4 regions of the Paenibacillus sp. 102 genome follow, and region 2 is predicted to be linked to each of the others. Evidence: riboswitches for the same ligand, from Rfam matches in the RefSeq annotation. Region 2 holds a riboswitch; each other region holds the start of a gene.
What was found. Region 2 has a riboswitch for S-adenosylmethionine ahead of AAIE21_RS07635 (Na+/H+ antiporter NhaC family protein). Riboswitches for the same ligand answer to the same signal wherever they lie in the genome.

Region 1: another riboswitch for S-adenosylmethionine. It lies ahead of AAIE21_RS11855 (ECF-type riboflavin transporter substrate-binding protein); the one in region 2 lies ahead of AAIE21_RS07635 (Na+/H+ antiporter NhaC family protein).
Region 3: another riboswitch for S-adenosylmethionine. It lies ahead of AAIE21_RS23085 (peptide ABC transporter substrate-binding protein); the one in region 2 lies ahead of AAIE21_RS07635 (Na+/H+ antiporter NhaC family protein).
Region 4: another riboswitch for S-adenosylmethionine. It lies ahead of metK (methionine adenosyltransferase); the one in region 2 lies ahead of AAIE21_RS07635 (Na+/H+ antiporter NhaC family protein).

What each region holds. Positions count from the first base shown of each region.
Region 1 is NZ_JBCGHT010000003.1:515,542-517,747, reverse strand. It holds gene AAIE21_RS11860 (aspartate/glutamate racemase family protein) at 1-477, opposite strand, end outside; SAM riboswitch class I at 622-739, shown strand; gene AAIE21_RS11855 (ECF-type riboflavin transporter substrate-binding protein) at 879-1,427, shown strand; gene AAIE21_RS11850 (ABC transporter ATP-binding protein) at 1,438-2,206, shown strand, end outside.
Region 2 is NZ_JBCGHT010000002.1:332,055-334,260, forward strand. It holds gene AAIE21_RS07635 (Na+/H+ antiporter NhaC family protein) at 1-1,028, opposite strand, end outside; SAM riboswitch class I at 1,123-1,227, opposite strand; gene AAIE21_RS07640 (ribonuclease FAU-1 family protein) at 1,378-1,896, opposite strand; gene gltP (glutamate/aspartate:proton symporter GltP) at 1,964-2,206, opposite strand, start outside.
Region 3 is NZ_JBCGHT010000015.1:65,581-67,786, reverse strand. It holds gene AAIE21_RS23085 (peptide ABC transporter substrate-binding protein) at 1-1,078, opposite strand, end outside; SAM riboswitch class I at 1,222-1,326, opposite strand; gene AAIE21_RS23080 (aldo/keto reductase) at 1,487-2,206, opposite strand, start outside.
Region 4 is NZ_JBCGHT010000009.1:58,391-60,596, reverse strand. It holds gene metK (methionine adenosyltransferase) at 1-916, opposite strand, end outside; SAM riboswitch class I at 1,082-1,204, opposite strand; gene pckA (phosphoenolpyruvate carboxykinase (ATP)) at 1,434-2,206, shown strand, end outside.

The DNA.
Region 1 (2,206 bases), on a different contig from region 2:
GAGAATGACATGATGAATGAAATTTCGTTCATTTTCTTCGGGAATAATTGTTTCAATACCATAATTAGCTAGTCTCGTTTTATAAAAATCTTGTTCCATTGTCTGTTTTGTTCCAAGTAAACCAATCCGTTTCACATCATGTTCAACAATTTCTTCAGCGCTTACATCTCCAATGTGGAGAAGGGGGATAGAGATTGCTTGTTCTACTTCTTCCGCAAATTGGTGTACTGTATTTGAACACATAAGTATACAATCTGCACCGGAATGTTCTACTTTTTTTGCTACTTGAACGAGTTGGTTTTGCACTTCCTCATATTGTTGATTTTGTAATAAAGTTGTCACTTCGCCAAAATCCATGCTATATAAAACAAGCTTTGCATTATGATTATACTGAGATAAAGTTAGCGTATTAATATGTTTATAATAAAGAGATGTTGATTCCCAGCTTAATCCACCAATTAGCCCAATTACTTTCATGATCAATTCCTCCCGTTATCCCGTTTGTTACATTAATTATTCCATAATTCCGATGAGAATACAATGATTTATTTATTTGTTTTTCAAAAAAGAAAAATATTGAAATTAATTTACGTTAATGCAATAATACAAATTACAAACGAATACTTATCCAGAGAGGTGGAGGGAACGGCCCTATGAAACCTCAGCAACCCCTATTTATTCATAGAAATAGGAAGGTGCTAATTCCGCAAAAGACGTATTGTCTTTTGAAAGATAAGAGGATCATATCTCCATACGCAAATGACCTCTTATAGAAGAGGTCATTTTTTATTGGGAAGAAAGGAAGTGAAGATGCATAATTCAATTTTCTTTTACATATAGGACTAATATAAGCTAACTGGAATGAGAGGAGAATCCATATGAACAAATTATCTACAAAATTAGTCGTAGCAATTGGAATCGGTTCTGCAATATATGGTGTATTAGGTCTATGGGGACTTTCAATTGCCCCAAACACATTTATAAAACCTGCTCTAGCTATATTAACAATTTTTGGTGCAATTTTCGGGCCATTTGCAGGGCTTTTGATTGGCCTTATCGGTCATACAGTGACAGATATTATCGCTGGATGGGGGATATGGTGGGGGTGGGTACTTAGCTCAGGAATTATTGGATTTACGATGGGACTTGTACAAAAAAGAGCGAGTTTCAGTGTGAAAAATGGAATATTCCATAATCGAGATATTTCATATTTTGCTGTAACTGGTTTAATTGGGATTGTCATTGCAATTATATTTGCCGGTGCTTTTGATATTATCGTTATGGGGGAACCTTTAGATAAAATTATTATTCAAGTATTTGGTGCAACGATTGCAGATGTCCTTGTATTCTTAATTCTTGGTTTACCAATTACACTTGGATTAGCGAAGGCGAATAAAAAACATACACATTTAAAAATTGAAAAGTAGGGATAGTACAATGAAGCCTATTATTTCCTTTGAACAATTCACATTTCAATATAAACAAGTGACAGAACCTACTTTAAAGAATGTTACATTCCATATTTATCCAGGAGAAAAAGTATTGATTGTCGGTCGAAGTGGATCAGGAAAATCAACGTTGGCCCATTGTATAAATGGGCTGATCCCCTTTTCATATGAAGGATCAAGTACTGGGAACATTTCAATATGTGGTAAGGATCCACGAAAAGGTAGTATTTTTGAACAAAGTAAGCATGTAGGAACTATTTTACAAGATCAAGATTCCCAATTTATTGGTTTAACCGTAGGAGAAGATGTTGCTTTTTCACTAGAAAACGATTGTGTAGAACAGAAGAAAATGAAGGCGGTTGTTATGGACTCTTTGCAGAAAGTACAGATGCACGCATTTCATTCACGAAGCCCACATGAATTGTCTGGTGGCCAAAAACAATCTGTATCTCTTGCTGGGCTACTAACGACAGATGCTGACATATTATTATTTGATGAGCCACTAGCGAATTTAGACCCTATAAGTAGTTTGAAAACAGTAGAACTTATTCAAAAGGTTCACCAACAATCAAATAAAACAATCGTTATTATTGAGCATAGAATAGAAGAAATACTAAAATTAGACCTTGATAAAATCATATTAATAGAGGAAGGGAGAATTGTAGCAATCGATTCACCAAAAAGGATTTTACAAACAAACATTCTACAAAATATAGGATTAAGAGAACCTGTATATATTGAAGCGTTAAAAAATCTAA
Region 2 (2,206 bases):
GAAATTGTGTTATTCGCTGTACAAATATTTGTCAGACTAACTAAACTAGCGATTCCAAATTCTGCACCTTTTTTCGAACGAATATTACGTGTTAATGTATTCATTAAATATTGAATACCACCATTATATTGAATGATTTCAACCATTCCACCGATTAAAATTGCTAGTAATACAAGCTCCATCATTCCATTTATCCCTGTTGTAACACTTTTAAAGAAGCTAGCTAATGTGTAGCTTCCATCAATAAGACCAATAAAACCTGATAGAACCGTTCCGCCTGCTAACACAACAAGCACATTCCATCCAAGTAAAGCTGTAACAAGCACAACCGCATACGGCAATATTTTCACCCAGTCAAATGTGTGAGCTTTGATTTCTGTATGATTTCCTAATGTAAGGAAAACCAATACTATAATTGTAATAATTGCAGCTGGTAAAACAATTAAAAAGTTTGTTTTAAACTTATCTTTCATTTCCGTACCTTGTGAACGAACTGCTGCAATTGTCGTGTCAGAAATAAACGATAGATTATCACCAAACATCGCCCCGCCAACAACTGTTGCCATCGTTAACGCAATAGAAATATCTGTTTGCTGGCTAATCCCTACTGCAATTGGTGCTATCGCTGCAATAGTCCCCATCGAAGTTCCCATTGCTAATGAAATAAAGGCACCTATAACAAAAATTCCTGCAACGATAAACCCTTGTGGTAAAATAGATAGCGCTAAATTAACTGTAGAGTCAACCCCGCCCATTCCTTTTGCTGTTTCAGAAAACGCACCAGCAAGTACAAAAATCAAAACCATAATCATAATATCCGGATTACCAGCCCCTTTGGCAAACCGTTCTACTTTTGATGTAAAGCTTTCTTTTCTGTTCATCACTAATGCAGTCCCTACAGCAATTAAAATAGCTACAAGTATCGGCAATTTATAAAAATCCCCTGTAATGATTCCAGAGCCAATAAATAGCGCTAAGAATATTCCAAGAGGTAATAATGCTAAGCCATTTCCCTTCATTTGTTTCAAAATAACATCTCTCCCTAGTTCTAAACCTTTTCTATCTTATAACAAAAGACCTCTTCCCAAAAGAAGAGGTCTTATACATCTATAAGAAACACTCTCCTCATCTATCAAGCACATGCTTGCTGGATTTGGCACAGCACTCTGTTGCGAGTCCGCTGCCGAGGCATCGTAGGGCCAGTCCCTCCGCCTCTCTTTATAAGAAGGTTTCATATTTTATTTTTAATAATAATTTCTTCCCTAACTTTACTCGCTTACAAATCAAAAGTCAATTATTATTTATGTAAAAATCATTGGTATTTTTTGATATTTATACAAAAATACGAATAAATCAAGCTTTCTGTAAAAAAAAATATTATTTTAATTTTTCAATTTCTGTTTCTAAAACTGTAATCCAAGAAAAATTCTCTTTTCCAATTGCTTCAATAATCCAACTAGCTGTATTCCAAGCTACTTTATATTCTTCTTTCGAAATATCTCCATCCATATACGCTGTTTCTAATTCATCTTCATCCAACAAATATACATCACCATTTGGTAATAGCACTACATCCAAATATAGATCATCAAAATACGGCATACCTCGTTCATCTATTTTATATTTTTCCGCCACATCAATATAATACTGTACTAATTCCATTCTTTCATTTAACATAGCTGTAATTGCAAAGTTTTTATCATTTATAAAATATTGCACCCACGTATATCCATCGTTTACAATACAAAGCTCTCTATCGTTGTACTCTTTAAAACTAGGCTCTTTCACTTTCAGCATATGCAATATTCCTAACATACCTTCTCCTATGTTCTTCACCGTATACGTCTTCTCTATTAATCGCTCCCAAGAAGAACCGTTTCCGTACTTCCGTTTCATTACTCTCCGCTCCTTTTTCTATATAGAAAAGCTCTCACATAATATGTGAGAGCTTTTCGAATAATAATTAAGCTACTTGCTGTTTTTGAGAAATCTCTTTTACATAAGCTTGTCCTTTTGCATCGTCATATTGACCTTCCCATTTAGACATAACAACAGCTGCTAAAGAGTTACCTACTACGTTAACTGCTGTACGAGCCATATCTAAAATACGGTCAATACCTGCGATAAATGCTAATCCCTCTGCCGGAATACCTACTGTACCTAATGTTGCTAATAATACAACAAATGATACACCCGGTACACCCGC
Region 3 (2,206 bases), on a different contig from region 2:
CATTCTCTTCACGGAAGTCTTTCCCATTTGGCCCTTTGGCGAAATTTTTTGGCACTAGAGAATAGGAAGGTAGAGAGCCATCATTTAAAAGCACATTTACAAATGCTTTCTTATCTATCGATTTATCGATTGCTTGACGAACATTTATATTTTGTAATGTTTTATTTTTCTGGTTCATACGTACGAATTGTACCCCAACATCTGGTCGTTCTTTAAAGTTACTATCTTTGCGATATTTATCAACAAGATCAGATGTTAAAGTAAGTCGATCAATTTGTTTTGATTCATATAAATTAACAGCTGTTGAATGATCTTTGACAACATTAAAATTAATTTCTTCAAGTTTCACATTATCCTTATCCCAATAGTTGGTATTTTTCTTAAACTTAAAGCTTTGTTCATGTTTCCAATCACTTAATGTAAAGGCACCGTTATAAAGAATCGTGTTATCCTCTAATGCATATTTATCACCTTGTGATTTGAAGAATGCTTCATTAATTGGTAAGAATGTTGGAAATGCCGTTAAACTAATAAAGTATGGAACAGGGCGCTCTAATTCAACTTCAAAGGTGTGGTCATCGATTGCTTTTACACCGAGCTGATCAGCCGGAAGTTCTTTACTATTAATCTTTTTTGCATTTTTTATATCAAAGAATAAAAATGCATATTCAGAAGCAGTTGCTGGGTCAACTGCACGTTGCCAAGCAAAGACGAAATCTTTTGCTGTAACAGGAGTGCCGTTTGACCATTTCGAATCTCGTAAATGGAACGTATATTTTGTTTTATCAGAACTTACGTCATGAGATTTTGCCACACCAGGAACAGGCTTATTTCCTTCACCGAGGTTATATAAACCTTCAAATACATTTCTCATTACTTGACCAGAGTCAGTATCTGTAGCACGTGCAGTGTCCATTGTACGAATCTCTGTACCAGTGGCTAAGTTCAATACTTGTTTATCAGGAGCTTTATCCTTTGCTTTTGCTCCACTTGCTTCGTCTTTATAGCTACCGCATCCTGTTAATAAAATACTTGCTCCTAAAACAGATGCCACAGCAGGTACAAATTTCTTTTTCATGTAAAATTCCTCCCTAAAATTGTTTGGTTATTCAAAAAGAGTGATGAACAATTTATGAGGGAAAGAAAAACTCCCTCTTTTCTTATCGAGAAAGAGGGAGTTTTGTTTACAAGGCATGTACCTGTATATAAACGAAGTCCCTCATTCTATCTTTCAAGCATAATGCTTGCAGGAAGTGGCACAGTATTCAAAGTGAACCTGTTGCCGAGGTTTCAAAGGGCCAGTCCCTCCACCTCTCTTGATACAATGAGTAAACAATTTGTATTAATTTTTCGTTTCTTTGATTATTCAAAATCTTACACCTAGGCGAATGAACTGTCAATAAAATGAAATATAGTTTAAATTTTCAGTTTTCTAGGTGCGGTATAAAAAGAAGAGTCACTGTGCAATTACACAGTGACTCTCATTTTAAAAATCGAAATTATCAGGGTCTGGACCAACACGATGATTTTCATTTAATGATTGAATTGCCTTCATATCTTCAGCGTTTAATTCAAAATCAAAGATGTTTGCATTTTCGATAATACGATGTTCTTTAATTGATTTAGGAATTGTTACAACTTCATTTTGTAGATCCCAGCGTAAAATGATTTGTGCTGTTGATTTGTTATATTTTGTAGCAATTTCTTGCAATGTTGAATGGTCAAGTAATTGACCTTGCATTAATGGTGACCATGCTTCTAGTTGAATAGTATGCTCTTTACAGAAAGAGTGAAGTTCTCCTTGTGTTAAGCGTGGATGATATTCAACTTGATTAATCATCGGTTTAATTTCAGCGATTTCTAGAACATCTTGTAAGTGGTGGATTTGGAAATTGCTGACACCAATAGCACGAACACGACCGTCTTTATAAAGTTTCTCTAATGCTTTCCATGTTTCTGTATATTTTCCTTTTACAGGCCAGTGCACTAAGTATAGATCTAAGTATTCCAAGCCTAATTTTTGTAATGTTGATTCGAAAGCCTGTAATGTTGATTCATAGCCTTGATCACTATTCCATACTTTTGATGTGATGAATAATTCTTCACGTGAAACTCCACATTCACGAATTGCCTGTCCAACGCCAACTTCATTTTTATACACTGCAGCTGTATCGATGCTGCGGTATCCGTTTTTAATAGCTGTTTT
Region 4 (2,206 bases), on a different contig from region 2:
CAAGGCCAGCTGCTACGATGTTTTTCGCAACATAACGAGCTGCGTATGCTGCAGAACGGTCAACTTTTGTAGCATCCTTACCAGAGAATGCACCGCCGCCGTGACGAGCGTATCCACCGTAAGTATCAACGATGATTTTACGTCCTGTTAAACCAGCATCTCCTTGTGGTCCACCGATTACGAAACGACCAGTTGGGTTAATGAAGAATTTCGTTTCTTCATCCATTAATTCTGCTGGTACTACAGCTTTGATTACGTGCTCTTTTAAGTCGCTATCGATTTGTTCCCATGTAACTTCTGGATGATGCTGTGTAGAAATTACAATTGTATCGATACGTACTGGTTTACCATTTTCATCATACTCAACTGTAACTTGCGTTTTACCGTCTGGACGTAAGTATTCTAATGTTTCATCTTTACGAACTTCAGTTAAACGACGAGCTAATTTGTGAGCAAGTGAGATTGGAAGTGGCATTAATTCTTTTGTTTCATTACATGCGAAACCAAACATTAAACCTTGGTCTCCTGCACCAATTGCCTCAATCTCAGCGTCAGTCATTTGACCTTCACGTGCTTCTAACGCTTGGTCAACCCCCATAGCGATGTCAGCAGATTGCTCATCGATAGATGTTAAAACTGCACAAGTTTCTGCATCGAATCCGTATTTTGCACGAGTATAACCGATTCCTTGGATTGTTTCACGAACGATCTTTGGAATATCTACATAAGTAGAAGTCGTAATTTCTCCCGCTACTAATACTAAACCAGTTGTTACTGTTGTTTCACAAGCTACACGTGCATTTGCGTCTTTTGCTAAGATCGCATCTAAAATTGAATCAGAAATTTGGTCACAAATTTTATCTGGATGTCCTTCAGTTACAGACTCAGATGTGAACAGATGACGTTGTTTTGTCATGTGGTAAACCTCCCTACAGTAATTGTATATATTGTACGGAACTCATCCTTAATTTGCCACAAACTGCGACATTCATTTATTCTCCCACACAAGTATAAAGAAAAACCTTTCCTATTATAGAGGAAAGGTTTAATTTGCTACTTGCATACTGCTTTTTGCCCTTCGCTCTTATCGTTCGAGACCGTTCGCCTCGCACAGGTTTTAGCACCTATTCACTTGTTTATTACCGTTACAAGTGAGGTTGCCGGGCTTCATCGGGCCTGTCCCTCCGCCAGCTCGGGATAAGAGAGTATCCGTCCCAACCTATACTAAAGAAATGATATTCATTTGTCAATTAATATTCACATTTTCCTACAAGTTTTTCGCGTTTCTTGTCGAACGAAATATTAATAGGAAAATAATACATTCACACAAACAAAAACAAATAAATAGTATACATTATTTATATGATTGTGTTATACTCTTGGTGGGGATTACGAGAAATATTTCATTAAAATGAAAAGGATGGTATATAAATATGAGTACTGTGAATGTCCAAATTGGATTACACGAATTACTGAACGGAAGCAATGCACAGGTTCAACTAAGCGTTCCACAATTAGTAGAAAAAGTACTAATGAGAAATGAAGGGAAATTAACTTCTACTGGTGCCGTCTCTGCTTCTACAGGAAAATATACAGGACGTTCTCCTAAAGATAAATTTATTGTGAAAGAAGTTTCGGTTGCAGATAAGATTGCTTGGGGACCCGTAAATCAACCGATTTCTGAAGAACATTTTAATAAATTATATACAAAAGTATTAGAATACTTAAAGGAAAAAGAAGAATTATTCGTATTCAAAGGATTCGCTGGTGCTGATCGTAACTATCGTCTTCCTTTACAAGTTGTTAACGAATATGCATGGCACAATTTATTTGTACATCAATTATTTATTCGTCCAACTGAAGAAGAATTAGCAACTCATGAATCTGAATTTACAATTGTCTCTGCACCAAGCTTTAAGGCAGATCCAGCGATCGACGGCACAAATTCTGAAGCATTCATCATGGTTTCATTTGAAAAACGCATCGTATTAATTGGTGGTACTGAATACGCTGGAGAAATGAAAAAATCAATTTTCTCTATTATGAACTTCTTACTTCCAGAACAAGATATTTTATCTATGCACTGCTCTGCAAACGTAGGTGAAGAAGGCGATGTTGCTTTATTCTTCGGTTTATCTGGAACAGGTAAAACAACACTATCTGCTGACCCACACCGTAAATTAATCGGTGATGATGAGCACGGTTG